4 regions of the Agrobacterium sp. DE0009 genome follow, and region 1 is predicted to be linked to each of the others. Evidence: predicted binding sites of a transcription regulator. Region 1 holds the regulator's gene; each other region holds the start of a gene.
The links. Region 1 encodes LexA, which represses DNA repair genes until DNA is damaged. Its sites were predicted from a motif close to TGTTCNNNNTGTGTTCNG; they were not measured.
Positions count from the first base shown of each region.

Region 2: FS804_RS06060 (MazG nucleotide pyrophosphohydrolase domain-containing protein) is a predicted target of LexA. The motif match lies at 2,044-2,061, and genes of this name have one in related genera.
Region 3: ruvC (crossover junction endodeoxyribonuclease RuvC) is a predicted target of LexA. The motif match lies at 2,744-2,761, and genes of this name have one in related genera.
Region 4: FS804_RS23205 (ATP-dependent helicase) is a predicted target of LexA. The motif match lies at 4,882-4,899, and genes of this name have one in related genera.

Region 1 is NZ_VEIU01000001.1:545,495-552,875, forward strand. It holds gene FS804_RS02795 (branched-chain amino acid ABC transporter permease) at 1-844, shown strand, start outside; gene FS804_RS02800 (ATP-binding cassette domain-containing protein) at 846-2,618, shown strand; gene FS804_RS02805 (ABC transporter ATP-binding protein) at 2,615-3,340, shown strand; gene purU (formyltetrahydrofolate deformylase) at 3,454-4,299, shown strand; gene lexA (transcriptional repressor LexA) at 4,525-5,247, shown strand; gene FS804_RS02820 (glutathione S-transferase family protein) at 5,512-6,189, shown strand; gene FS804_RS02825 (ComEC/Rec2 family competence protein) at 6,209-7,381, opposite strand, start outside.
Region 2 is NZ_VEIU01000001.1:1,180,615-1,187,995, forward strand. It holds gene tldD (metalloprotease TldD) at 1-354, shown strand, start outside; gene FS804_RS06050 (VOC family protein) at 639-1,067, shown strand; gene FS804_RS06055 (HAD family phosphatase) at 1,071-1,745, shown strand; gene FS804_RS06060 (MazG nucleotide pyrophosphohydrolase domain-containing protein) at 1,734-2,042, opposite strand; gene FS804_RS06065 (sulfite exporter TauE/SafE family protein) at 2,197-2,976, shown strand; gene pdxH (pyridoxamine 5'-phosphate oxidase) at 3,006-3,626, opposite strand; gene FS804_RS06075 (RT0821/Lpp0805 family surface protein) at 3,683-4,132, shown strand; gene FS804_RS06080 (DnaJ C-terminal domain-containing protein) at 4,344-5,444, shown strand; gene fabI (enoyl-ACP reductase FabI) at 5,576-6,394, shown strand; gene FS804_RS06090 (histidine phosphatase family protein) at 6,430-7,023, shown strand; gene FS804_RS06095 (DUF1344 domain-containing protein) at 7,275-7,381, opposite strand, start outside.
Region 3 is NZ_VEIU01000002.1:402,200-409,580, forward strand. It holds gene FS804_RS11310 (DinB family protein) at 1-114, opposite strand, end outside; gene FS804_RS11315 (DUF2945 domain-containing protein) at 151-369, opposite strand; gene ruvB (Holliday junction branch migration DNA helicase RuvB) at 422-1,462, opposite strand; gene ruvA (Holliday junction branch migration protein RuvA) at 1,545-2,162, opposite strand; gene ruvC (crossover junction endodeoxyribonuclease RuvC) at 2,190-2,702, opposite strand; gene FS804_RS11335 (methyl-accepting chemotaxis protein) at 2,950-5,259, shown strand; gene FS804_RS11340 (LLM class flavin-dependent oxidoreductase) at 5,401-6,402, shown strand; gene FS804_RS11345 (YebC/PmpR family DNA-binding transcriptional regulator) at 6,455-7,201, opposite strand.
Region 4 is NZ_VEIU01000011.1:10,987-18,367, forward strand. It holds gene rfbD (dTDP-4-dehydrorhamnose reductase) at 1-705, opposite strand, end outside; gene rfbB (dTDP-glucose 4,6-dehydratase) at 710-1,765, opposite strand; gene rfbC (dTDP-4-dehydrorhamnose 3,5-epimerase) at 1,768-2,337, opposite strand; gene FS804_RS23205 (ATP-dependent helicase) at 2,692-4,758, opposite strand; gene FS804_RS23210 (prolyl oligopeptidase family serine peptidase) at 5,171-5,908, shown strand; gene FS804_RS23215 (LacI family DNA-binding transcriptional regulator) at 6,104-7,174, shown strand; gene FS804_RS23220 (FAD-dependent oxidoreductase) at 7,180-7,381, shown strand, end outside.

The DNA of each region.
Region 1 (7,381 bases):
GAAGCTGCTGTTATGCATGGGCGCCGTGGCCCTCCTGCTCGACCTCTGGGGAATGCGTCGGGGCCTGCGCCTCTCGGCGCTGCTGCGCGCGATGGCCATCAACCTTGCGCTGCCGGGCCTCATTTACGGGCTGGTCGCCATTCTGGCGCCCATGCAACTGCCATCGTTCCTGCGCGCGCTCATTACGATCGCGATCATCGCGCCGATGGGATATTACGTTTACCGTATCGCCTACCGTCCGCTTGCCGACGCCTCCGTGCTCGTGCTTCTCATTGCTTCCGTTGGCGTGCATCTGGCACTGATGGGGCTCGGGCTTGCCTTTTTCGGCCCGGAGGGCCTGCGTGCAGCGCCGTTGAGCGACGCCGGCTTCACGCTCGGGCCGATGCTCGTCAGCGCGCAAAGCATCTTCATCTATCTCGCGACAATTCTGGTGATGGTCGGCCTTTACTTCTTCTTCGAAAAGACGCTGCTCGGCAAAGCCCTGAAGGCAACGGCCATCAACCGGCTCGGAGCACGCCTCGTCGGCGTTCGAACGGAACTGACCGGTGTCACCGCCTTTGTGCTCGCCGCTGCAATCGCGGCGGTATCGGGTGTACTGATTGGTCCAATCACCACCATCTTCTACGATACGGGCTTCCTGATCGGCCTCAAGGGCTTCGTTGCCGCCATTCTCGGCGGCATGGCAAGCTTCCCCGTCACGGCCATTGCCGCGATCGGCGTCGGGCTGATCGAGGCTTTCGCCTCCTTCTTCGCCAGCGATTTCAAGGAAATCATCGTGTTCGGCCTGATCGTGCCTGTGCTGATCTGGCTTTCCTTCGGTGCCAGCCATCATGAGGAAGAGTGATATGACCCTCGGCAGACATCTTTATCCCGCCATTGCCGCGCTACTTGTCGTCGCTCTCTTCCCGCTCATGCCGATCCCGCCATTCTGGGTGACGCTCGCGAACAATATCGGGCTTGCGTCTCTGGTTGCCATCGGGCTCGTGCTGTTGACCGGCGTTGGTGGCATGACTTCTTTCGGCCAGGCGGCCTTCTGCGGTTTCGGTGCCTATACGACAGCGGTCCTCACCACGGCCTATGGCTTTTCACCCTGGCTCACATTGCCACTGGCGCTCCTCGTCGGCGTCATCGTCGCGCTGCCGCTGGGGTTGATGACGGTCAGGCTTTCCGGCCACTACCTGCCGCTCGGCACCATCGCCTGGGGGCTGGCGATCTATTACCTTTTCGGTCGCGTCGAGCTCCTCGGCCGGTACGACGGAATCTCGGGCATTCCACCGCTGTCCATCGGCAACGAACCGCTGATGAGCAGCAGCTCGGTCTATTACGTGATCTGGATATTCGTCATTGCCGTGGCGATCGGCGCGCAGAACCTGCTCGACAGCCGTGTCGGGCGCGGCATTCGCGCCCTGCGTGGCGGCTCGCAGGCAGCGGAGGCCTTCGGCGTGAATATCGAGCAGGCCAAACTGACCGTTTTCGTCTTCGCAGCCGTTGTAGCAGCGCTGTCAGGCTGGCTTTACGCCCATATGCAGCGCTCGATCAACCCGACGCCTTTCGGGCTCGACATGGGCATCACCTATATGCTGATGGCCGTCGTCGGCGGTTCGGGACGGGTCGTCGGCGCCATCTTCGGCGCAGCCGTGGTGCTGGTGCTGAAAGAGGTGCTGCAACGGGTCCTGCCCGGCCTTGTCGGCACCTCGGTGAATGTAGAAATGATCGTGTTTGGCGTGCTGCTCGTGCTGATCCTGCAGCTCTCGCGCGACGGTCTCTGGCCGCTTCTGGAAAAATACCTGCCGGCCCGGCCGCCTCGCGCCATCCGCCGGGCAGGCCCCGGTCTCGAAATGCGGGACATGCCTGCAACCGGCAGTCCGCTGGTCCGGGTCGATCGGGTGCGCAAGACATTCGGCGGGCTGACGGCGGTCAACGATGTCAGCTTTGACATCAAGGCCGGGCAGATCGTCGGCCTGATCGGTCCGAACGGCGCCGGCAAGAGCACGACTTTCAATCTCATCACCGGAATCCTCGACCTTTCGGGCGGTGACGTCACCTATCAGGGACAGACGCTTTCGGGCCTCAATCCGCGGCTCATCGCCAAACGCGGCATCGCCAGAACCTTTCAGCACGCCAAGGTCCTTCCGACCATGTCGGTCCTCGAAAACGTCGCTCTCGGCGCGCATCTGCGCGGCAATGCCGGCGTCTTCCGAAGCTTCTTGCGATTGGAGCGACAACAGGAGCAAGCTCTGCTTGCGGAAGCCGCGCATCAGCTCGATCGCGTCGGTCTCGGTGCCCATCGCGACCGCCCCGCCGGCGACCTCGCTCTCGGGCAGATCCGAATTCTGGAAATCGCCCGCGCGCTTTGCCTCAACCCAACCCTGCTGCTGCTCGACGAACCGGCGGCCGGTCTGCGCCACGGGGAAAAGCAGGAGCTCGCGACGCTGCTGAAAAAACTGCGGACCGAGGGCGTCAGCGTCCTGCTTGTCGAACATGACATGGGTTTCGTCATGGGGCTGGTCGACCACATCGTCGTGCTCGATTTCGGTACCCTGATCGCCGAAGGCAAGCCGGCTGAAATCCGGCAACATCCGGCCGTGATCGCGGCTTATCTTGGGGGGGCAGCGTGAGCGGACATCTACTCGACATCAAAGACATCCACGTTGCCTATGGCCGGGCGGAAGTGGTGCATGGCATCTCGCTATCCATGACATCGGGCAGCATCGTCACGGTCATCGGGGCGAACGGAGCGGGCAAAACCACGCTGCTGAACGCCATCATGGGTGTCGTGCCTTCGCGCGGGACCATTCTTTACGACGGCGCGCCGGTGCCCGAGACAATCGAGGGCCGCGTTGCCGCCGGCCTTTGCCTCGTGCCGGAAAGGCGAGAATTATTCGGCTCGATGACGGTTGAGGACAATATCGAACTTGGCGGTTTCCTGCGTTCCCGTCAGGAGCGCGACGAGACACGCGATGCTGTTTACACACTCTTCCCGCGCCTTCGCGAACGCCGCAAGCAGCTCGCCGGAACACTGTCCGGCGGCGAAAGGCAGATGCTGGCGCTCGCGCGGGCGTTGATGAGCCGGCCGAGACTGCTGCTTCTCGATGAGCCGAGCCTTGGACTTGCACCGCTGATTGTCGCCGAAATCCTGCGTATCGTCGCCGACCTGCGTCAAACCGGTGTCTCCATCCTGTTGGTCGAGCAGAATGCCCGCGCCGCGCTCGAAATTGCCGACGAAGCTTATCTCGTCGAACTTGGTGAAGTGCGCCGCTCAGGCCCAGCTTCCGAACTCGCCGTCGATCCCGCTCTGATGGCGAGTTATCTCGGGCCGGGCGAACACGCCATCCAGTGACATCCGCGACCGCTTCGTGCTGACGCTCGGCCCCGTGGAAACGGGGCGTGGCTCCGCGTGGGCGCCGCTATGACAGCAGTCCAACCGCAACTCCATCTTCCAGGAGGCTTTAGATGAATTACGTCCTGACGCTGCGCTGCCCCAACAGAAGCGGAATCGTCGCTGCGGTCTCGGGCCGCATCGCACAGCATGGCGGCGATATTTATGAAGCTCAACAATTCGACGACCATGAAACGGGCATGTTTTTCATGCGTGTCGCCTTCTCCATGGCCGGCGACGAGGCAGGCTTTCGCAATGGACTTGCCGAGGAGATCGATCGCTTCGCTCTCGACGCCACGCTGCGTCCAGCAGGTGCGCCGCGCAAGCTGCTGCTGCTCGTTTCCCGCTTCGACCACTGCCTCGGCGATCTTCTCTATCGCCACCGCATCGGCGAATTGAATGCCGAGATCGTCGGCATCGTCGGCAACCACCCCCGCGAGGCCCTGAACCTCACGCTGATGGGCGGGATAAAGTACCATCACCTGCCGGTGACAAAAGACAACAAGGCCGAACAGGAAACGCGCATCAAGGACATCATCGAAGAAACGGGCACCGACCTCGTCGTTCTTGCCCGCTACATGCAGATCCTGTCGGACAACTTCTCCGAATACTTATCCGGGCGCTGCATCAACATTCACCACTCCTTCCTGCCGGGTTTCAAGGGCGCAAAGCCCTATCACCAAGCCCATGAGAGGGGCGTCAAAATGATCGGTGCAACGGCCCATTACGTCACCCGCGATCTCGATGAAGGGCCGATCATCTGCCAGGACGTCGAGCCGGTCAGCCATGCCGATACACCGGATGAGCTGGTCCGCAAGGGACGCGACATCGAGCGACGCGTGCTGGCCCGGGCGGTTTCATGGCACCTTGAGGACCGGGTGCTTCTCAATAAGAACAAGACGGTCGTTTTCGCGCGATAGCACAGCCCGATCTACACCCTGACCTGAAACGCGGAACAAATGGGACGCGTCGGGGCCCCGCCTGGGAACGACTTCTGGAGCTTTGGTTACCTCCAATTTGCAAAATGTAAATCCGAGCGAAGCTTAACCAGATTTTAGGGGATTGCGGAACACATATGGAACATATAGTGTTCGTTCTGTATTTGTTTCGCGACTCCAACGACGATTCTCAAGGGTGTTTTCCTCATGCTCACGCGCAAACAGCAGGAATTGCTTCTCTTCATTCATGAGCGAATGAAAGAGTCCGGCGTGCCGCCCTCCTTCGATGAAATGAAGGATGCACTCGATCTTGCTTCCAAATCCGGCATCCACCGGCTGATCACGGCGCTCGAAGAGCGCGGGTTTATTCGCCGGCTACCCAACAGGGCTCGAGCGCTCGAAGTCATCAAGCTTCCGGAGGCCTATACGCCGGGCGCAAGGCCGCAGCGCGGCTTCTCACCGAGCGTTATCGAAGGCAGTCTCGGCAAACCGAAAACGCCGGAGCCGCCCCCTGCTCCCAAGGCACCCGCAAATGACATTGCAGGTGCGGCGACCGTACCTGTCATGGGCCGGATCGCTGCCGGTGTGCCGATCTCGGCCATTCAGAACAATACGCATGACGTGGCCGTTCCAGTGGACATGCTAGGCTCAGGCGAACATTACGCGCTTGAGGTCAAGGGCGATTCGATGATCGAGGCCGGCATCTTCGATGGCGATACGGTCATCATCCGCAATGGAAATACGGCCAATCCGGGCGATATCGTTGTGGCGCTGGTGGATGATGAAGAAGCCACGCTGAAGCGGTTCCGCCGCAAGGGTGCATCCATCGCGCTGGAAGCGGCGAACCCGGCCTACGAGACCCGCATTTTTGGGCCTGATCGGGTGAAAATTCAGGGCAAGCTGGTGGGGCTTATCCGGCGCTATCATTGATGCCGCCGTCGGTCTGGATAAAACCGGATCGATTGGCAAGACATATCTAGCCTTCAAGATGAATGGCGCGTCATTCCGGTGGATTGATGCGCTTTTTTCTTTTGAAGGCATGAAGGTGCTTTTGAAAGGGTCAAGGCGGGTTTGACACGAATTCGGCCTGGATGTCGTTCACCCATCAACGGGCTTTATGAGTGCGATGGATTCTTTGCGATATTCGCCGCAACGTCGCTGGTATAAAACTGCGACACAGTCAGGAGACACGCCATGTATGATCTTTATATCGCAAACAAGAACTACTCCTCCTGGTCGCTGCGGCCATGGGTGTTGATGCGCACGCTCGGTATTGCCTTTGAAGAGAAACTCGTTCCCTTTGGCGAAGGCGTCTCATTTTCCACCTTTTCTCCCACCGGCAAGGTCCCCTGCCTCGTCGATGAGGGTGTGACGGTCTGGGAATCGCTGGCGATCGCGGAATATCTCGCCGAGCGTCATCAAGGGGTCTGGGCAAGCGACAAGCAGGCCAGAGCCTGGTCGCGTTCGGCGGCAAGCGAAATGCATGCGGGATTTTCGTCGCTGCGCAATCTCTACCCCATGTCGGTCGGCATTCGTGTCACGCCAAAGCGTGGTGATGCCGGGCTGGCAGCTGATATCAAGCGTATCGATGTTTTGTGGAGCGAAGGCCTTTCGACCTTCGGTGGTCCTTATCTCGCCGGCCAGAAGTTCACGGCAGTGGATGCCTTCTTCTGCCCCGTGGCATTCCGTTTCCAGACTTATGGTGCGGATCTATCCCCCGCAGCAAAGGCCTATTGCGATCGCCTGCTCGCCCTGCCCGCCATGCGCGAATGGTATGAGGCAGGCCTGAAAGAAATGTGGCGGGACCCAGCGCATGAAGACGAAATCGCCAGCATCGGTCAGTTGACTGCGGATCTGCGCGCGAAGGCTTGAGACGATTTGCCGGCGGCAATCATTGCGACGCCGCCAGCAGACGCGTGATCGTTTCCGGTAGCTCATGCTCGTAGCGACCAGATTTCCAATCGTAATACCGATGTTCGCTCCAAGACCGGTTCATGCCTGCGGTCGAAGCGCGCAGTTTTTCCACGACGCCCGGCTGATTGGCTGACGCGAAGTTGATCTCCACTGAACCAATGCGCCGCAAGATGTCTCGATTGAGAAGCAGCGCGCCTGAGCGGCACTGTGAAAACGAGGTTCTCTGGGAAACAATGACGACGTCGGCGATGTCACATGCCTTTCCAGCCAGACGCCCTTCCTCCAGCACGATGATCCATTCGCCGCTCTGTGCCTGCGCCACGCACCAGCGACCCCGCTTGCAGGTGAAAACGCCCGGCGTTCCCGCTTTCAGCGCAACCGCCATCTCGCGTGCGGCGGCTCGCAACTCCTCCTGCGACAGCTTTGCTTTTTTGGTAAACGTCTCTGGCCGGTCCCGCTGCAGAATAACCGGCGCCTGCGGTGTCTTGGCAAGCAGCAGCGCCCTCTGCCACTGGTCATAAATAAAGCCATGGGGTCGGGTTCTCGTGGTGTAAACCTTCTCATCGGCAAGAAGCGCCACCAGCGAGCCATCTTCATGAACGAGGAGATCCGGCAGATCGCGTTGAAATGTCGTTGCCGAGAGCCCGAAGGCAAGCAGCAGAGGCGGGATGCCCAAGAGCGCCAGGCGGGTGCGCAACAGGGTGAGCAGCAGAAAGCCGGCCGAGGCGATACCGATGAACCAGCCATGCGGGCGTCCGGTCGCTGCGCTTCCGCCCCAGGACGCAACTTCGTCCGCGACCTCGATGACCATCGCCATGCCATAGCCCATGACCTTCAGAAATGGCGCGTCGAGCCCGAACGGCATCAGCAGCATGGCGATCAGACCGAAGGGCATCACAATCAGCGACATCAGCGGCGTCGCGGCAAGATTGGCGAAAAGTCCATAGGTGGTGACACGTTGGAAATGTTCGGCGGAATAGATTGCCGTCGAAAGCCCGCCAATCAGCGACGTCGTGATGACGCCCGCCATCACAGCGCCTGCCATCTGCGCGACCGTGATCCAGCTGGGCTTTCTTCCCATATAAAGACGCTCGCGACCACTACGCCGGCGGCTCCAGGCGGCGTAGGCGGAAACAAGCGCGATTGTCGC
Region 2 (7,381 bases), 640 kb from region 1:
ACCTACATGCTCTCCGGGGACAAAACGCCAGAAGAGATTATTGCATCCGTCAAAAAGGGCATCTACGCCGTCTCCTTTGGTGGCGGTCAGGTGGATATTACCTCGGGCAAATTCGTGTTCGGCTGCACCGAGGCCTATCTCATCGAGAACGGCAAGATCGGTGCGCCGGTGAAGGGCGCGATGCTGATCGGCAACGGCCCGGATGCGATGAAGCGCGTCTCGATGATCGGCAATGACTCAAAGCTCGATACCGGCATCGGCAATTGCGGCAAGGCCGGGCAATGGGTGCCGGTTGGCGTCGGCCAGCCGCATCTGCGCATGGACCAGATCACTGTGGGCGGCACGAAGGCGTAGGCCGTGGCTTTCGGGTGATTGCACTCGGTTGTCTCAATAGCGCGGACAAAACTACGTCGCATTCTACCCCGCCCGGCCCGTCATCCCGGCGTTGAGCCGGAATGACGGGAGAAAGAGTTGCAGCCACACTGAGCCTGCCGGTGCCTTGCCAGCCCATGACCCCACACATGGCAGCCATGATGCTGTTTTTTCTGGCGCGCTGGCGCGAACGCGATAATATCAAGACTTATGGCGGGCCCCTCCTCCCATCCGGGGCCTGCGTGGCGAAGGAGACAACGACCATCATACGAAATGCCCTCGTTCCTGAACTTGCCGTCAGCGACTGGCAGAAGAGCCGCGCTTTTTATTGCGACCTGATTGGCTTCCATGTGGTTTACGAGCGCCCCGAAGAGGGCTTCACCTATCTGGCGCTGGGCGACGCAGAGCTGATGATTGACCAGATCGGCGCGACCCGGACCTTTGTGGCGGGCAATGCCTCGCTCGATGCGCCGTTGGGCCGCGGCATGAACCTGCAGATCGCCGTTCCCTCCCTGCAGCCCATTCTATTCCGGCTGGAGCGGTCTGCCATCGATCTCGTCATGCCGCTTGAGGAGAAGTGGTACAGACGCGGCACGGTCGAAGTGGGTAACCGGCAATTCATCGTCGCCGATCCCGACGGGTATCTGATCCGCCCCTTCGAGAGCCTCGGCGAACGCCCCTTCCGGTTCGGTTGAGCCATGTTGCCCTTTCTGCCGCGGGCGGTGGTGTTCGACATGGACGGATTGTTGATCGAGAGCGAGAGGCTTTATCGCGATTCATTTCTGGCGGCCTCGGATGAAGGCGGCCATGGCATGAAGGTGGAGACCTATCAGAAGGTCTGCGGCAGCCCGTGGGACGTCATCACCGGCACCATCTTTGCCGATTATGGCGCGGATTTTCCCATCGACAGTTTTCGAGACGCCTGGCTCCGGCATCTTGGCGTGATGATGGCTGATGGCGTGGCGTTGAAGCCGGGCGTCGTCGAAATCCTCGATCTGCTCGACAGCCTCGACATCCGCCGCGCCATCGCCACCTCATCGCGGCACGATTCGGTGACGCGCCATCTTGGGCCCCACGATCTTCTCGGACGTTTCGACACCATTGTCGCGCGCGGCGACTATACGGAGCCGAAACCGGCGCCCATGCCCTATCTGACGGCGGCGCGACGACTGTCCCTCGATCCCGGGCGCTGTCTTGCCTTGGAGGATTCCTACTCAGGTGTACGCTCGGCGACATCGGCGGGCATGATGACCATCATGGTGCCTGACGTTGCACCGCCGACGGAGGAAATGCGGGAGAAATGCGTGGCCGTCGCCAGCGACCTTAACGCCGTGGCGGCCATGTTGGAAAAGCTGGAGCCTTCAGGGTTTTGACGGCGTAAAGCACCACTTACGCTCAATCGCTCCTTCAATATCGAGACCGTTATAATGGGCCAGTAACAGCACATGGCCGAGGAGATCGGCGGTTTCGTCGGCCAGATCCCGCTTCGTCTCCTCTTTGCTCCTACCCTTAACGCGCGCCCTTCCTGTCAGCCGGTTCCAGGCCTGTGTGACCTCGCCAACCTCTTCCTGAAGCTTCAGCATGTACCAGTCCGGATCGCGGAATATCCCGTTTTCAGCGGCATATTTTTGCGACGCCTCTTCAAACCGACGCATCATGTCAGCAAACATTTGTTCATCCTTTGTTCACTCGCTGAAACTCTAATCATGATTCTCTGACGGCGTCGACCCGTCAGGGCGTCATGCAGCCATGAACAGAAATTTCCGGGACATGCGCATGCAAGCGCGATAGAGAAAAGATATTCAAACAATCATGCCGTCACCCATGTCCCATCTCGACTTCCTGGCGTCATTCGTCGCCGCACACAGCCCGGTGCTGCTCGCCATGTTTGCCGGCGCAGCCTTTCTTGCCGGCCTTGCCCGCGGCTTTTCCGGCTTCGGTGCAGCGCTCATATTCATCCCGCTTGCGAGCGCCATCGTGGGGCCACGTGTGGCTTCGGCGGTTCTGCTGGTGGTGGACGCCGTGCTAACTGTCGGCATGATACCGCCCGCCTTCCGCATGGCGGACCGGCGGGACGTGTTCACCATGGCGACCGGCGCCCTTGTCGGCGTGCCCGTCGGCACGATGTTGCTCGCCAAGGGTGATCCCTTGACGCTGCGCTGGCTCATTTCAGGTGTCGTCGTGGTGCTGCTCGTGTTCCTGCTGTCCGGCTGGCGTTACAGCGGCCGGCCGAAGACGCCGCTCACCCTTCTCACGGGACTCGTGGCTGGCCTGTTTTCAGGCGCCGCGCAGCTGGGTGGCCCGCCCGTCGTCGCCTATTGGCTGGGCGGCGCGCTGAAGGGCGCTTTCGTGCGCGCCAATGTCATTCTTTATTTTGCGATATCGACGATATTTTCCCTGGCCAGCTATTTTTTGGGCGGCCTGTTCAGCTTCGATGTCTTTGTGTTTTTCCTGCTGGCGTTGCCCTTTTACGGTGCGGGCCTTTACGCAGGGTCGCGATTACATGGGTTTGCCGATGAGGCATCCTTCAGGCGCATCTGCTACGGGCTGATCGCCATGTCTGCCGTCATCGGCCTGCCCTTGTTCGATTCGCTGCTGAAATAGGCGGGCCACGACGACCCGCCGACTTGCCTTTACGGGTACATGCGGACTTTCGACCAGGCACCGTCAGGCGTCTCGCGGCGGAATTCGATGCGGTCATGCAGGCGGAACTTGCGATCATGCCAGAATTCGATGCTCACGGGGCGAATGCGGAAACCGGACCAGTGGGATGGGCGCGGAATATCGCCGATCGCATATTTGGCGGTATATTCGGCCACCGCCTTTTCCAGCGCGAAACGACCCTCCAGCGGCCGCGACTGCTTGGAGGCCCAGGCGCCGATGCGGCTGCCGCGCGGGCGGGAGGCATAATAGGCATCCGCCTCCGCGTCGCTCACGATCTCCACCTCGCCCCGCAGGCGCACCTGTCGCCGCAGGCTCTTCCAGTGGAAACACATGGCCGCTTTTTTCTGGCCGAGGATCTCCCGGCCCTTCTGGCTTTCGAAATTCGTGTAGAACACGAAGCCGCGGTCATCGACACCTTTCAGCAGCACCATGCGCACGTTCGGCAGGCCATTTTCGTCCACGGTGGCGAGTGCCACTGCGTTCGGATCGTTGATTTCGGAAGCCGTCGCGTCCTTCAGCCACTCGGCAAAAAGCGTGAAAGGTTCATTTTCTTCCGTGAAGTCACTGGATGTTAACCCCGTTTCCGACATATTGACTAAAATGCTCCCGAGCTGATTTGGACCCCAGAGATGATCTCTGGTGAAAGATGGTGACCGTCATAGCAAAGTCGAACAGTCGAACAAAGAGCCTCCTTTCGTCGGTAGCGGAAGTTTCCGCCGTCGTGTCGATGCTTGTGGTGCTGAGCGGATGTGTCAGCCTCGATCTGTTCGGCGGCGATAAGGTCGACCGCTCGCTTTCCACGGCCTCCGTGCCCAACCAGCAGAATGGCAGCGCCCAGACCGACGACGTAACCATTCGCAATGCGGTCACATCGGCCGATCTCGCCAAGCTTGCAGATCAGCCGCTGCCCTGGGCGAACGCCGCCACCGGCAGCGCAGGCGTCGTCACGGCCATTCGCGAAGACAAATCAAGCGGTTTCGTCTGCCGTCAATTCAAGACCACCCGTCACTCCTTCGAGGGTGTGGCAGCTTATTCCGGGCAGGCCTGCCTGTCGGAAACCGGCGAATGGTTGATGACCCGCTTCGAGCAGAAATAATCTGTTTACCCTCCCGCAGGGAATAAAGCCGGCCCGCGCGCGGCCCGCATCCTCCGTAAAGGAGTGATTAGCAACTTATTGCAACAGTCGACGTTGATTAAACCGAGGGCGCGCAGGCGAATGAACGCAGGCACCCCTTATCGGAGAGGTTCGTTTCAGGATTGCGCCATGAAGGGCGGCAGCGCCTGAGCCAACGTAGCTGGTGCTTCGCATGCGCGATCCATATTCTATCCTCGGCGTAAAACGTGACGCCCGCCACGACGAGATCAAGGCCGCCTGGCGCACGAAGGCGAAAACCGTTCACCCGGACGCCAATCGCGACGATCCCGATGCGTCGGCGCGCTTTGCCGAGATCGGTCAGGCCTACGACCTTCTGAAAGACCCGAAAAAGCGCGATCTCTACGATCAGGCCCGCAAGGCAGCGGAAAAGAAAAAGGCCGGCGAAACCATCATGCAGCAGCGGGAAGCCGCGCGCGAGGCTGCCGAACGTGCCAAGGCCGCCGAAAAGCTGATGGAGGAACTGGCCCGCGCGGACGCCCGCAACCGGGCGCAGACCGGCCACAAAGCCGATAGCAAACCGGAAAGCGCCGAAGACATCGTCGAGCGCATCTTCGGCGCAGACGCCCAGAATGATCCCAAGGTGCAGCAGGCAGCGGAAGCCGCAAAGGCGGCCGCGAGCGCTGCGAAAGGCGACATGCCCGCAGCCACAGCCACTGGCGATGACAAGACTGCGCCCGCCTCGCTCGCTGCCAATCTTTTCAGCGCGCTGGTGCGGCGATTCCGTGCGCCGCAGCCGGCTCCGGAAAAAGTGCCTGATATCACCGCAGAAGCCATCGTTACGGTCGCCGATCTGCTCGAGAAGAAGTGGATTACCGTTTCTCTTGCCGACGAGCGGGACGTCCGGTTCCAGCTCGAGCCCGGGATGACCGATGGCCATGTTGTGCGGCTGAAGGGACAGGGGCTGAAGCTCCCCAACATGGCGCGCGGCGATCTTGCAGTCACGTTGCTTGCCGCGCGCGACGATGTGTTTTCGCTGCGTGGCTTCGATATTCACACCACGCTTGCCATTTCGCTCAGCGATGCGGTTCTGGGTTGCGACGCGAAGGTCGTGACGCCGCTCGGCGAAGAAACCATCACCATTCCGGCCTGGTCAGGCTCGGACCGCGCCCTCCGGCTTGCCGGCAAGGGCCTTGCCGACGGCAAGGGTGGCTCGGGCGATCTCGTCATCGAATTGCGCATCGTCCTGCACGAGAAACCGGATGAAAAGGTGACCGACCTGATGCGCCACATGCGCGAAGGCCTTTATTTGTGAAAGTTTTGCGAATAGCCGGGACAACGCACCCTTTGTTACGCTCCCTAACAGTTGATGATCTTTGGCAATCTTGAACAGGATTGCAGCCTATGCCATAGGCAGGATCAATCGAAAGTATCAGGGAGCATAAAATGGCTCAGGCATCCGGCCTTATGGCTGGCAAACGCGGCCTCATCATGGGTGTCGCCAATAACCGCTCAATCGCTTGGGGCATTGCCAAGGCATGTGCGGACGCTGGCGCGGAACTCGCACTCACCTGGCAGGGCGATGCGCTCAAGAAGCGCGTCGAGCCGCTGGCGCAGGAACTCGGCGCCTTCATGGCCGGCCATTGCGATGTGACCGATCTCGAGACGATTGATGCCGTTTTTGCCGCGCTGGAAAAGCATTGGGGCAAGATCGACTTCGTCGTGCACGCGATTGCTTTTTCCGACAAGGACGAGCTGACCGGCCGTTACCTCGATACCAGCCGCGACAACTTCAACCGCACCATGGACATCTCCGTCTTCTCGCTGGCCGCCGTTGCCAAGCGGGCGGAGCCCGTCATGAATGACGGTGGCTCGATCGTGACGCTCACCTATTACGGTGCCGAAAAGGTCATGCCGAACTACAACGTCATGGGCGTGGCCAAGGCTGCACTCGAGGCGAGCGTGCGTTACCTCGCGGTCGACCTCGGCAATCGCGGCATTCGCGTCAACGCCGTTTCCGCCGGCCCGATCAAGACGCTTGCAGCGTCCGGCATCGGCGATTTCCGTTACATTCTGAAGTGGAACGAATATAATGCGCCGCTGAAGCGCACCGTCTCCATCGAAGAAGTCGGCAAGTCGGCGCTTTATCTGCTGTCCGACCTTTCGACCGGCGTGACCGGCGAAATCCACCATGTCGATTCGGGTTATCACACGATCGGCATGAAGGCGGTGGACGCGCCTGATATTTCCGTGGTCAAGGACTGACCATTTCGGGAACGGCTTGAAACAGGGGTATCGCCTTGCTCGTCTATGTGATCCGGCACGGACAAACGGACTGGAATGCGATACGCCGGCTTCAGGGTCAGAAAGACATTCCGCTCAATGATTTCGGCCGCCAGCAGGCGGTCGGCAACGGCCTCATCCTTTCCCGCCTTCTCGGCGAGACGGCAAAAGACTTCGACTACGTGGCAAGCCCGCTCGGGCGCACGCGCGAGACAATGGAGTTGATGCGCGGCGCGATGGGCCTCGATCCCACGGGATACCGCACCGATGATCGCCTGATCGAGGTTTCCTTTGGCGACTGGGAGGGGCAGACCCTGCCCGAGCTCAAGAAGGAATTCCCCGACCGTGTAAAGGCGCGCAAGGCCAACAAGTGGGACTTCATCCCCCCTGGCCAGGATGCCGAAAGCTACGAAATCCTCTCCTGGCGCATCGGCGCATGGCTCTCCTCCGTGGACAGGCAGACAATCTGCGTCTGCCACGGCGGCGTCATCCGCTCGATCTTCCGGCTGGTATCCGGCATGGACAAGGACGAGGCATCGAGAACGCAAATTCCGCAGGACCGGATTTTGAAGGTCGAGATCGACAGGAATAGTGCGGAGTGGATTTTGTGAGAGATCACGGGGCATAACCCTCTGCATCGTCCTACTCGAGCAGCCCGTATATTTGGCGCAAAGGCCGCCGCTTAATTCTTCTCCGCGCCGGGGAGAAGGTGGCCCGAAGGGTCGGATGAGGGGGCAACGATAGCTATAGACAGCACCCTCGCCCCCTCATGCCGCTACCGCGACCTTCTCCCCGGCGGGGAGAAGAAACAAGAGGCATCCGCTCATTTCCCAACGAAGGTTTTGGCGTGAGGGGCTGGTGCTTACTCAACAACCTGCAGATCGTCGACCACGCGCTTCCCATCCACTTCCGTGTAGAAAACCACGACCTTCACGCCCGCTTTCAGCCCTTCGAAATTGAATTCTTCCG
Region 3 (7,381 bases), on a different contig from region 1:
CTGCGCGACGAACGCATCCTCAGACAGCTGACGGCAGGCCTGATGCAGCCTGAAATTTGCAAGACGGTTGTTGCGGGCAAGTTTGCGGAAAACTCGCAGCGGATCGTAAGGCATCAGCTTCCCCTTTCTGACGCCTCCCCTGCGGCGCCTTCAACCGGCGTGTTCCAGCTCCGACTTGCTTTTCAGAACCTTCGCGCCATCGTCCTGCTCGATGAGATAGGCAGGTTCGTCCTTGCTTGCCTTGCGCTTAATCTTGGCGCCGGAAATCGTTTTCTCGACATCTTCAGTGAAGGTCTCGATGATTTTTCCTTCCGCTGTGCCCTTGCCCCATTTCCAGCGCACTTTCGTACCCTTGCGATATGCCGACATGATCCTCTCCGTGCCAAAGACGGTCAAATGCAACGGCGGCGGGCTTGTTCCCTCAATCGTCTTCCAGCGTCAGACGGAATTGCGCCGCCTCAAGATCCTTCGGCGGCTGCATCCCGAGATGTTTCCACGCCGTCCCCGTCAAAACGCGCCCACGCGGCGTACGCTGGATGAAGCCCTGCTGAATCATATAAGGCTCGATAATGTCCTCAATGGCATCGCGCGGCTCCGAAAGGCCCGCAGCGATGGTTTCGATGCCCACGGGGCCGCCGCCGAAATTAACGGCGATCATGGTAAGGTACCGCATATCAAGCTGATCGAGCCCCATATTGTCGACCAGAAGCCGCGTCAAAGCCTCGTCTGCAATCTCGCGGGTGACGGCCTGCGCCCTTGCCACCTCCGCAAAATCGCGGACGCGGCGCAACAGCCGACCGGCAATGCGTGGCGTTCCCCGCGCGCGTCGTGCCACTTCGCGCGCGCCCTCGTCGGTCATGTTCAGGCCCATCAGCCGCGCCCCACGCCGGACAATCAGTTCCAACTCGTCCACGGTGTAAAAGGCCAATCGAACGGGGATACCAAATCTGTCGCGCAGCGGCGTGGTCAACAGGCCGAGACGGGTGGTAGCGGCGACAAGCGTGAACTTGGAGAGATCGATCTTCACCGACCGCGCCGCAGGCCCCTCGCCAATAATGAGATCGAGCTGAAAATCTTCCATGGCGGGATAAAGGATTTCCTCCACCGCCGGATTGAGACGATGGATTTCATCGATGAAGAGAACGTCGCGCTCCTCAAGATTGGTGAGAAGCGCCGCGAGATCCCCCGCTTTGGCAATGACAGGGCCGGATGTAGACTTGAAATTGACGCCGAGCTCCTTTGCCATGATCTGTGCCAGCGTTGTCTTGCCAAGGCCGGGCGGGCCGACGAAGAGCACATGATCAAGCGCCTCGCCCCGATTCTTGGCCGCCTCGATGAACACTTTCAGATTGGCGCGAGCCTCTGCCTGGCCCGTAAAATCGTCCAGCGACTGCGGGCGCAGCGTGGTGTCGATATCCTCGCCGCGCTTCTCCGGGGTGATCAGTCTCTCCGCATCGCTCATTCAGGGCATTCCATTGTTCTAGTCGAATTCCTCAGGTGTCGCCGCTATAGCATGACTATCGCGACAACGCGCTTCACGAAATTTACCGCGAAAGCTCCTTGAGACCGAGCCGGATGAGCTTGGCGCTATCGCCGCCCTCCCCGCCATTTTTGAGCGCAGCGGCAACCGCGTTGGCAGCCTGGTCACGAGAGTAACCAAGATTTGTCAGCGCTGATACGGCATCCGCGACCGGCGCGGAAGCGACACCTTCTCCAAGCTCCTGCTTGAGCCCGATGGAGGCGGAAGCGTCTCCCGCAAAGGCCGGGGCCTTGTTGCGCAACTCGGTCACGAGGCGCACGGCCACCTTCGGCCCGACCCCCGGTGCACGCGAGATCATGGTTTTGTCTTGCAGGGCTATTGCATTGGCAAGTTCGGAAGGCGACAGCGTGGAAAGAACGGCCAGCGCCACCTTCGAGCCCACGCCCTGCACGCTTTGCAACAGATTAAACCACTCCCGCTCCAGCGCCGAGAGAAAGCCGAAGAGCTTCAGCTGGTCTTCACGCACATAGGTTTCGATGAAGAGCACCACAGCCTCCCCGACAGAGCCGATTTTCGACAAAGTGCGCGCCGAACAATAGGCGACGTAACAGACGCCATGCACATCCACCAGCACGTAATCCGCCCCGATTTCCTCGATGCTGCCTTTCAGTTTTCCGATCATGATGCCGCCCGCTCACTAAAAATGAAATTAACCGGCTGCCAGAAGCCGCCGCATCCTGTCACCACCGCGATTGTGCGCGTGGCAGATGGCGATGGCGAGCGCGTCCGCCGCATCGTTACCCTTGAATTCGGCCTTCGGCATCAGGATTTTCAGCATCATATGAATTTGCTGCTTTTCCCCATGCCCGACGCCGATCACAGCTTTCTTGACCGCATTGGGCGCATACTCGAAGACAGGCAACCCGGCGCGCGCCGGCACGAGCATGGCAATGCCCCGCGCCTGACCGAGTTTCAGCGTCGCAACCGCGTCCTTGTTCACAAAGGTCTGCTCCACCGCAGCCTCATCCGGCCGGTAGCTGTGTACCACTTCAGCCAGCCCATCATGCAACTGGCAGAGCCGGGAGGCGAGGTCCATATCACCATCCGACGTCACCGTACCGGAGGCGACAAATCTGAGGCTGTTGCCGAGGGTGTCGATGACACCCCAGCCGGTGCGCCGTAGCCCGGGGTCGATGCCGATGATCCGAATCGTGTTTTGCATGAGCTACCTTATCTTTCTGGCCCCGACCCTGCCAGCGATAAGTGAACAAAACGACAACATTCATTATATTTGCAGTGCAGCATTTACCACTGCTTAAGCCGCGTACCGCATTGTTCGCCCACAAAAACAAAATGGGGAGCTGCGGCCATGACGAGCCGCGGCGCAATATGTTCGCCAAATCAGCCGTCCAATGGCGCCCGTCATCCGAGGCGCGGGAACTGATCCGGCATTGGGGGCTGCATCGGCCATGCTCAACCGTTTTCATTCTATATCGACCAAAGTCCTGATTATTTTTTTAGCGCTGATGGCGATCTCGACCGGGACGCTCACGCTTCTCGGCTACCAGAGCAGCAGCCACGTTCTCGAAGAGCAGGCATCGAAGTCCATGGAAAGCGTTCTCGTCTTCCGCGGCGACATGCTTCAGGAGCGCCTCGAGCAGCTGAAAACCCAGGCGGATTCCATCGCCAAGATCGAATCCCTGCAAATGGCGGTCGTCTCCATGCGAAGCGGCTGGGGCACGGTTCAGAAAAACTCTGGTGACGCCAAGGCGGAGCTTCAGCGCGTTTTCGTCAAGGAAAACCCCTTCAGCGAGAAGGAAAAGCTGATCAAGCCGGAAAACCCGAGCGGCTTTTATTATTCAACCCATGAAAAGACCCAGACGGACATAGCCGGTTATCTCAAGGGGACTCCGTTCAGCGACGTGCTCTTCATCGATCCGGCCGGCACTGTCTATTACTCTTATCTTAAGGGGGCGGCCTTCGGGGAGACCGTCAATAACGGCGTCTGGGCGGAAAGCGGTCTTGGCGCCGCGTTCGCGCGGGGTGCTGCGAATGCCCAAAAGGCCGTAGACGATGTAGCTCAGACGAGCTTCTCCGGCCTTCGGATCGATGCGGCAACAAACGAGGCGGGCATCTATTTCGGTGTTCCCGTGGTCAAGTTCGGCGCCTTCAAGGGCATCGTTCTTTTCCGCGTGAAGGAGGATGTCTTCAGCCAAATCCTGACGAAGGGTGTCTCGGCGGGCAGCTCCGAGCAATCCGCAATCATTTCTGCCGATGGCAAGGTTCTCGGTGTGGAGGGCAGCAAACTCGTCAGCCTTGATCCGGCGATTTATGGATTTCACGGGCAGGCCCTTAACGCTGTGGGCATGACAGTCGCCACGATCGAACGCGCCGATGGCGAGGCAAACGCCTATGCCCGACCTTTTTCCTTTGCGGGGGAAAAATATCTTGCAGTGGAAAGCATGCTGCGCAGCGAATTGAATGCCGGGTCGATCTCGATTGCCGGGACGCTCGCTGTCATCGGTCTTTGCGTTCTGGCTGCAATGTGCGCGGCAACCGCCTTCTTCGCCCGGCGTCTTTTCGCGCCACTCGAAAAGCTTGCAGGCCTGACCGGCGAAGTAGCGGCAGGCCGTCTCGATGCGGAAATCGGAAATCAGGACCGCAAGGACGAGATCGGCCGCATGGCGCGGGCGCTGGGCAGTTTCCGTGAGAAGCTCATTCTCCAGCGGGAGATGGAAGAAACCGCTTCGCGCACACGAGAGGAAGCCGAAACGGCGCGTCGCGCGCATCTGGCGGAACGGGAGGCAGAGGCCGGGACTCTGCAGATGGTCGTCCATTCCTTGGATGAGGGGCTTGACCGGTTGGCGAATGGCAATCTGGCTTATCGCATAGAGACCGTTTTTCCGGCTGATCTTGAGAGCCTGCGCCACAACTTCAACACAGCCCTCGCCCGTCTGAGCGAGACCATGGAAGCCATTGGCGGCAATTCCGCTGCCGTGCGCGGCGGCTCGGAGGAAATGCGCGTGGGGGCCGATCAACTTGCGGAGCGCACCGAAAGACAGGCGGCTTCCATCACCGAGACGGCCAGCGCCATCAAGGCGATTACCGAGGCCGTCCGTGACCAGATCGAGCGCGCCGAACAGGCCACGCGCATTGCGCGCGACGCCAGTGCGGAGGCAACTGCATCGAGCCGCGTGATGGAACAGACGATCGCCGCCATGGAAGCCATCCAGACGTCGTCGCGCCAGATCAACCAGATCATCGGCGTCATCGACGAAATCGCTTTCCAGACAAATCTTCTGGCGCTCAACGCCGGCGTTGAAGCGGCGCGCGCAGGAGAAGCCGGCAAGGGGTTCGCAGTGGTCGCGCAGGAAGTCCGCGAGTTGGCGCAGCGGTCTGCCGCCGCGGCAAAGGAAATCACCAGCCTTCTCAAACGCTCCACCGACGAGGTTTCCGCCGGCGTCACGCTGGTGGAAAAGGCCGGCGCATCACTCACCGGCATCGGCAAGCACGTGCAGACCATCAGCGCACGTATCGAAGAGATCATGGAATCCACACGCGAGGAAGCGCACACGCTGTCGGAAATCAACAGCACCGTGGCAAGCCTCGACACCATGACCCAGCAGAATGCGGCAATGGTGGAAGAAACGACGGCAGCCATTCACAGCCTTGCTTCCGAGGCAGGTGAAATGGATGGCAGGCTCGGGCAGTTCGTGCTGCCTTCCACTTCTGACGCAGCAATGGCGAGAGGCGGCAGTCAACTCAGGCGCGCCGGCTAAGACAGAGCCGCCGGCAAAAAATCGGGGCCCCTTCGGAGGCCCCATTTTTTTTGAATCATCCTTCAATTCTGCGCGACCTGTCTGGTAAATGTCGCCAACCGCCTTACATCCGCAGCAACGACTTATTGCAGGAGTGTCGGCATGATCCCTTTTTCCATTCTCGACCTGTCGCCGATTGGCGAAGGCGAGAGCGTCAGTGCGGCGCTTGAAAATTCCCGCCGCATGGCGATCAAGGCAGAAGACCACGGCTACAATCGCATCTGGCTTGCTGAACACCACGGCATGCCAGGCATTGCCAGCGCCGCGACCTCGCTTGTCATCGCCCATGTCGGCGCGGCCACGAAACACATCCGTGTCGGCTCGGGCGGCATCATGCTGCCCAACCATTCGCCGCTCGTCATCGCGGAGCAGTTCGGTACACTCGCCGCGCTGCTGCCCGGCCGCGTCGATCTGGGTCTCGGTCGTGCCCCCGGGACCGATATGCGCACGGCAAGGGCGTTGCGCCGTAACCTTGATGCGGGCGCTGAAAATTTCCCACACGACATTGTCGAGTTGCAGCGTTACCTCGGCCCACCGCAGGCCGATCAGGCCATCCTCGCAGTCCCCGGCATGAACTCGAACGTTCCGATATGGCTGCTGGGCTCGAGCATCTACAGTGCGCATCTCGCCGCAGCACTCGGCCTGCCCTATTCCTTCGCATCGCATTTCGCGCCCGATATGCTCATGGAAGCGATCCATATCTATCGCGAGCGTTTCCAGCCTTCAGAGGTTCTGGACAAGCCTTATGTGATGGTCGGCGTGATGGGCGTCGGGGCCGATACGGACGAGGAAGCGCAGCATCTGTTCACCTCGTCGCAGCAGCAATTCGTGAACCTGCGCCGCAACGTTCGAACGCAGTTTCCAAAGCCGGTGGACAGCATGGACGACTACTGGAACGAGATGGAGCGTTTCTCGGTCGAGCACACGCTGCGTTTCGCGGCCGTTGGCTCTCCCCAGACGATCAAGCGTCATCTCGACGGCTTCCTTGCGGAAACGCAGGCGGATGAGCTGATAGTGTCGATGCCGATCCATGATATCGAGAAGCGGCTGCGCTCCGTGGAGATCTTTGCCGACGTGCGAACCTCCATAAAGAAGGCCGCCTAAACAAAGTCCCCGGAGCGGATCGCTACCGGGGCTTTTCGTCAGCCACGAAAGGTCAAGCTGAAAGCTTGGCCATGACTTCTTCTGAGACTTCGAAGTTCGAATAGACATTCTGGACATCGTCATCGTCTTCGAGATTGTCGATAAGCTTCATCAAAGACTGCGCCTTTTCTTCATCGACCGGCACCGTGTTCTGCGGCTTCCAGATGGCCTTGACGCTTTCGGCTTCGCCAAGCACCCCTTCCAGCGCCTTGGAGACTTCGTTCATCGCCTCGAATCCACAGATGATGGTGTGGCCGTCTTCAGACGATTCCACGTCGTCGGCGCCGGCTTCAATAGCGGCTTCCATGACCTTGTCGGCATCGCCGACTTCCGCCTTGTAAGTGATTTCGCCTACGCGGTCGAAGGAGAACGAAACCGAACCTGTTTCGCCCAGCGCGCCCCCAGCCTTGGTGAAGATGGAGCGGACGTTGGACGCGGTGCGGTTACGATTATCGGTCAAAGCCTCAACGATGACAGCGACACCGCCCGGGCCATAGCCCTCATACCGGACTTCATCATAGTTCTCGCCTTCGGCACCTGAGGCCTTTTTGATGGCGCGCTCGATGTTGTCCTTCGGCATGGACTGGGCCTTGGCGTTCTGGATGGCCAGACGCAGGCGCGGGTTCATATTCGGGTCGGGCATGCCCGTCTTGGCAGCAACGGTGATTTCACGCGCAAGCTTGGAAAACATTTTGGACCGCACGGAGTCCTGCTTGCCCTTGCGGTGCATGATGTTCTTGAACTGTGAATGACCAGCCATGGATAACCTGATTGTCGAAATTTGGAGATTGCCGGCCTTATAAGTGCGATAAGCGCATCGTTCAAGCCCGCAGGCGCTTTCTCTTAGCGTAACAATTGAAGGAACTGAATTAATCGCTTCTCGTTCTGATGGAGAACCGGCAGAGAAGAGCGCCAATTCTCTCCGCCGAGGGATCAAACC
Region 4 (7,381 bases), on a different contig from region 1:
GTTTTCCGCGGAAAGGGCGAATATCTGTTTCGCGAAATTCGCCCAGTTCGTTTCACCGGTTCCAGACAGATGAAACACCCCGCGAAGAGGGGCCGAGGCATCTTCCACGAGCTTTTTTGCGATTGTCACGACCGCGGCAGCGATATCGTTGGCCGAAGTAGGGCATCCGAACTGGTCCGCAACGACATTGATTTCGTCCCGGTTCTCGCCGAGCCGGAGCATTGTCTTCACGAAGTTGTTGCCATATTCCGAATAGACCCATGCGGTCCGCAGAACCACATAATTGTCGGTGGCCTCCGAAACGGCGCGTTCGCCTTCGAGCTTCGAGCGGCCGTAGACGGAAGTGGGGCCTGTCGGATCACTTTCGACATAAGCGATGTGCTTGGTGCCGTCGAAAACATAATCCGTAGAGAGATGAATGACGGGAATTCCGAGGTCATTTGCCGCCTGCGCGACGGCCCTTGCTCCGTCCAGATTAACGGCAAAAGCTATTTCCGGCTCGCTTTCTGCCTTGTCGACAGCGGTGTAGGCAGCAGCCGATACCACAGCATCGGGCTTTACCTCTCGCAGCGCTTTCAAAACAGTTTTAGGCTGTGCTAGGTCGAGTTCCGGTCGACCCAGAGCCACGATCTCCAGCTCGGGGCTCGTCAGTGCCTGAAGAGCGCTGACGACCTGACCATTTTTGCCTGTAACTGCTAGCCGCATTTGTTCAGCCCTTCGTCAGAACGCCAAGGCGCTCTCCGGAGTACACACCCTCGCGAAGGGGTTGCCACCACCATTCATTGTCGAGGTACCATTGCACGGTCTTGCGGATACCAGTTGCAAAGTTTTCATGTGCTTTCCAGCCGAGCTCGGTTTCGAGCTTCGTTGCATCAATGGCGTAGCGCGCATCGTGACCAGGGCGATCGGTAACGTATTTGATAAGCTCGGCATAGGGTTTGGATTGAGGGCGCAGTTCGTCGAGAATAGAGCAGATGCAGTTCACCACATCGATATTCTTCTGCTCGTTTCTGCCGCCGACATTGTACTTCTCGCCGACAAGACCCTTTTGAACGATGAGCCAGAGTGCGCGGGCATGGTCTTCCACATAAAGCCAGTCGCGAATGTTTGTGCCGTTGCCATAAACCGGCAGCGGCTTGCCTTCCAAAGCATTGAGAATGATCAGCGGAATGAGCTTTTCCGGGAAGTGGAACGGGCCGTAATTATTGGAACAGTTGGAAATGACTACCGGAAGACCGTAGGTGCGCTGCCACGCCGTGGCGAGATGATCGCTGGCTGCTTTAGAGGCGGAGTATGGCGAGGACGGGTCGTAAGGGGTCGTTTCTTCAAAAAGACCATTGTCGCCCAGAGAACCATATACCTCGTCCGTCGAAACATGCAGCATGCGGAAGTCAGACTTTGCGTCTCCCTCAAGGCCGCTCCAGTACTGCCGCGCCGCCTCCAGCATCGTAAAAGTGCCGTTGATGTTGGTCTGAATAAAATCAGCAGCGCCGGTTATGGAGCGGTCGACATGGCTCTCGGCGGCAAGATGCATCACATAGTCCGGCTGGAATGTCGCGAAGGCGTCATTCATCGCGGTCCGGTCACATATGTCGGCCTGAAGGAAGCGGTGGTTGGGTGCATTTTCGATCGGTGTGAGGGACGCCAGATTTCCTGCATATGTCAGCTTGTCGACGGTTAGAACATCCGCGCCAATCTCGCTCACGAGATAACGTACGAGGGCCGAGCCGATAAATCCGGCGCCGCCGGTAACAAGAACGCGCATCATCAGTTTCCAGTGTTTTGGTAAGTAAAATATTCAGGCAACTCCGACAGAAGCGGTTGCTTGCAGTCCTTCTCGGAGAGGACGTAGCCCTCGAGCTTCGGCCAATTGATGCCGATCGCCGGATCATCCCATTTGACGCCGCGGTCATTGGCAGCACTGTAGGGCGCCGTGACCTTGTATGAGATGACCGTGTCGTCTACGAGCGTCATGAAACCGTGGGCAAATCCCGCCGGAATCCACAGCTGCTCGCCATTTTCAGGTGAGAGCTCGACAGCCGCCCATTGCCCGAAAGTGGGTGATCCTGTCCTGATATCCACCGCAACATCCAGCAGCCGCCCACGAATACAGCGAACGAGCTTGCCCTGTGCGAAAGGCTCTGTTTGAAAATGAAGTCCTCGTACGGTCCCGGCCTGTGCGGACAGGGATTCATTATCCTGCACAAATTTCACATCAGCCACATTGTCGCGAAACCAATCCCGCTTGAAAACCTCGCTGAAGTAACCCCTGTTGTCGCCGAAACGAGCCGGAGTTATCTTTTTCAAGTCTGGTATCGTGAATGCTTCTAGTTGCACTATCCGTGTCCTGTCTGGTCTGTCTCTCAAGGTGGTATGGCTTTATCGGCAGGGACAGTCAATAACGCTTTATTGATCGCCCACACAAGAGCGACGGAATCTCCGACAAACAACACCCAGACAGCCTACTCGATCGTGGGGTGTTTTTCACGTATAACGAGTGATCTGCTGTCAGCAGAAGTTCGCCGAAGCTAGATTCGCGGATGCGGCATGAACGCTCCTCGGCTTCGTCAGCTGTTTCAGCGTCCCAAGGGTGCTATCAAGGTCGACGGCCGAGAGGAAACGGATATTTGCTTAATACCGTCTCGTCGATCGGCGCCGCGTGGAGATAAATATTGCCGGAAAAAACCACTCCTATTTCCACATCGCCCGCATCCGCGCACCCACATCGATCCGGATCTGCTGCGCGCTGCGTTCCGAAGCGGCGGCTGAAACCAGTGGCCAAGTCATAGTCTCAAAAAACTGCAGCAATGTCGCCGGTATGAAGCGGGTTCTGGCGGCGTAAACATGCCGGTCACCCTGCTGACTCTGCCCGCCTGTGAAGAAGCGTTGCGGCGTGATCAGCGACAGGCTGTCCTTGGCGCGCGTCATGGCGACGTAGAGCAGCCGGCGTTCCTCCTCCAGTTCCTGGGTGGTGCCGACGCCGAGGTCCGAGGGGATGCAGCCGTCGACCACATTGAGGATGAAGACGGAGCGCCACTCTTGGCCTTTGGCGGAATGGATGGTCGAGAGGCTGAGATAATCCTCGTCGAGTAGGGGCACGCCGGCCTGATCGCTGGTGGCGTCGGGCGGGTCGAGTGTCAGTTCGGTCAGGAAGCGTTCGCGTGAGGGATAGCCGCCGGCGATCTGCTCTAGCTGCAGCAGATCGGCCTTGCGGGTGTCCGCATCCTCATGCAGGCGTTCGAGATGCGGCTCGTACCACAGCCGAGCCTTCCCGATCTGGCCCGGCCAGTCATTCGGCGCCTGCCGCAGGCCCACAAGCATTTGTGTAAAGGCTGCCCAGTCATCGCCGGTCTTCGGCGGCGATGGAATTTCGGCGAGGGCAAGCAGCGGCTCTGGGTCTGTCGCAATCGCATCAAGAATATTGCCAGCCTTCTTCGGTCCGATGCCTGGCAGCATCTGCAGCAGCCGGAAACCGGCGACGCGGTCGCGCGGGTTCTGTGCGAAACGCAGCACGGCCAGCATGTCCTTCACATGGGCGCTGTCCAGGAATTTCAGGCCGCCGAATTTGACGAAGGGGATGTTGCGGCGGGTCAGTTCCACCTCGAGCGGGCCACTATGGCTGGAGGTGCGGAACAGCACGGCCTGCTGTTTCAAAGTCATGCCGGTTTCGCGATTGGCGAGGATCTGGTCGATGATGAAGTTCGCCTGCTCGGTCTCGTCTTTCACCGTCACGAGTTTCGGGCGCTCCAGCGACTGCCGCTCGGTCCAGAGATTCTTGGTGAAGCGCTCGCGCGCGAGATCGATGACCCCGTTGGCGGCTGCAAGGATCGGCTGCGTCGAGCGATAGTTGCGATCCAGCGTGATGATATCGGCCGCCGGGCTGAAGGAAGCCGGGAAATCGAGGATGTTGCGCACGGTCGCCGCCCGGAAAGAATAAATCGACTGCGCATCGTCGCCCACCACGGTCAAGCCGCGGCCGCCGGGCTTTAGCGCCATCAGCACCGAAGCCTGCAGCCGGTTGGTATCCTGATATTCATCGACCATCACATGGTCGAAGCGGTTGCCTATATCATCAGCCAGAACGGGGTCGCTGACCATCTGGGACCAGTAGAGCAGAAGATCGTCGTAATCGAGCACGTTCTGGACCTGTTTGGCCTCGACATAGGCCGCGAACAGTTCCCTGAGTTCGCTTTCCCAGTTGGCAACCCAGGGATAATGCTGGCGCAAGATGTCCTTGAGCGGCGTCTGGGAATTTACGACGCGCGAATAGATCGCAAGACAGGTGCCCTTTGTCGGAAAGCGGCTTTCGGTTTTGGAAAACCCCAGCTCGTGCCGGGAAAGATTCATCAGGTCGGCGCTGTCTTCGCGGTCGTGGATGGTGAAATCGATGTTGAGGCCGATCTGCTCAGCGTAGATGCGCAACAGCCGTGCACCAATGCCGTGAAACGTGCCGGACCACGCCAATGCATCTGTCATGATGGCCGAATTTGCCCCGAGGACCTGCTTGCATATCCGTTCGACACGGCGCGCCATCTCGGAGGCTGCGCGCCTTGAGAACGTCATCAGCAGGATGCGGCGGGGATCGGCTCCATTCACGATCAGATGCGCAACACGGTGAGCCAGCGTATTGGTCTTTCCCGAGCCGGCGCCGGCGATGATCAAAAGCGGACCGGCGACATGTCCGTCCACCAGTCCAACCCCATGTTCCACGGCCTTGCGTTGCTGCTCGTTCAGTTTTTCCAGATAGGCAACCGCCATCCTGCACTAATCCTCGATATTTGCCCCAGGCGAAGTTGCCTGCCCGAAAACGGCGGGCGACTGAGCCTGCGCCGCCATGTCGCCTTCGTGCCGCAATGATTAGCAAAGACTCAAACAGCAAGCCAGAACAAATGCTGAACGCAAAAGCCTTGCTGCGCAAGTCCGGTTGGCGCCATCACCTGACAGCTCGATTTCCGAAGTCTCTTCCGCGAATGTTGCCTCAGGAGCGGAAGCGGATATGCTGGCGTCGCATCGCCGGAAATCAGATGAGGCAGTTGTCTCATTGGCCTGAAATGATGAGATATTTCATGTTTTCCGACGCGCTTTTCCTGCTTTTTCCGGGAGCGTTGAACCCGATCGGATTTAACGGTCATTACCCCCGAAGAGGCTTATTCACTGGGAGGAAAAAATCATGAGACGACTTAAATTCTGCCTGATCGCTCTGGCCGCAATCGCTGCCTCGACATTCGCACAGGCCGAACAGAAAGCGATGAAATCCGATGTCACCATCGCTTCTGACCTCAACTACCTGCTTTATACGCCCAAGGATTACGCCGGCTCGAACAAGACCTATCCTCTTGTCGTCTGGCTGCATGGCGGCGATCAGGGCGGCAGCGACGTCGAAAAGCTACGGTCGAGCGGCTTGCCAAAAATGATAGAGGACGGACGTGAGTTTCCCTTCCTGGTGTTTTCACCCCAAAATCCGAGTGAGGAACTACTTTATCCGATCGAGCGTGTTGCAAGCGTTCTTGAGGCGGTGGTGGCCAACCATCGGGTCGACCGGGAACGGATCTATCTGATCGGCTACAGCCGGGGAGGGTTCGGCGCATGGTCCATGGCAGAGCAGTTTCCTCAAACTTTCGCCGCGGTGGTTCCGATTGCCGGCGGCGGCATTCGGCACTACCTCAATCGAACGAACGAGAAGGCGGCTTTCTGGGCCTTTCATGGTGCAGATGACGAGGTGATCCCGCTGTCCGATACGGTGGTGCTTGTGCAACGTCTTAAGGAGCTGAAACGCAATGTTCGGCTTACGGTGTTTGAGGACACGGACCATCAGGCGGTCGAGGGAAAGGTGCTGAACGACGAGGCGATGTGGACTTGGTTGCTTGAGCAGAAGCTTGCGGGCGAAAAAGCATCCTCGAATCCGTAAATCCGAGCCAACCGCTGTTTCTTACAGCTGACATTGCCGCTTCTGCCGCGTTTTGCCATTGCAGCGCAGGCTGCGATAATCCGCTACCCCTCAGCGAATGCACTTTATCGCTTGACTCCCTACGCGGAGATGGTGCTAATACGCATTAGCTGCTAATACGTATTAGCAAATATCGGATGTCGGGGAGGGCATCGGTTGACTACTCACAGACGTCTCACGCAGAACGATATTGCCAAGCTTGCCGGTGTCAGCCAGGCAACGGTGTCGCTTGTTCTGAACGGCGCGCCGGCAGCGGTCGCGCGCATCCCGGACGAAACCCGGGAAAGGGTGCAGGCCGTCATTCGCCAGACCGGTTATGTTGCCGATCCGATTGCGCGGCGCATGGCCAAGGGGCTGAACCGGATCCTCGGCGTTTTCACCTATGAGCCAGCATTCCCGAGCGCCCAGGCTGACTTCTTCACGCCCTTTCTGCTGGGCATCGAAGAAGAGGCGCAGCAGCAGGCTTATGATCTTCTGCTGCTGACGAGCGCCGGTGTCGGCGATAACCGCAAGATTTTCTCGGAAGGCAACAGGCTTCGGATTGCGGACGGCTGTCTGGTTCTCGGCCGCGAGTTCGATCGCAAGGAACTCGCCCGGCTGGTTTCGGAAGACTATCCCTTCGTCGCGATCGGCCGCCGTGAAGATGCCGGTGGTCCGGTTCCCTATGTCGGCGGTGACTACGCCGCGGGAACGCGTCAGCTCGTCGAAGACGCCATCGCGCTGGGACACACCAGGCTCGCCTATATCGGACCTCATGGTCCGGCAGAATCGATTGCCGATCGCTGGCAAGGTTTCAGCGCGGCGCTCGCAGATGCGGCCACGATTGCCCTGCATATCAAGGCGGTCAACCGGCCGGCCGAGAAAATACTCGATGCCATCATTGAGAGCGGGGCAACAGTCGCCTTCTTCATAGAATTGGCCGATGCCGTGCGCGTAGAGGCGCTGGCGCGGGCGAGGGGGCTTGTCGTGCCGGACGCATTTTCGATGATCGTGCTTGGCAGCCATATCAGGGCCGCACGCAGTCCCGTGCGTTTCACCTCCTATGAAATTCCGCGCGAGGAGATGGGGCGGCAGGCAACCGCCATGCTGGTCAACCGCATCGAGACCGGCAGCGCCGGTGGGCAGATCCTTCTCAAATGTGAACCCGTCAAGGGAGAGACGTTGGGGCCGGCCCCGACCGGCTCGGCAAACAAGTCCTCAGTCAACAAAACGGATGTGACGTCGTGAAAGACATGAAAGCAGATATTCTCGTGGTCGGTGGCGGCCTTGGCGGCGTAGCGGCGGCACTGGCGGCCGCACGAGCGGGCAAACGCGTGATCATGACCGAAGAATACGACTGGATCGGCGGCCAATTGACCAGTCAGGCCGTTCCCTCGGACGAGCATACATGGGTCGAACAGTTCGGCATCACCCGTTCCTACCGGGCGCTGCGCA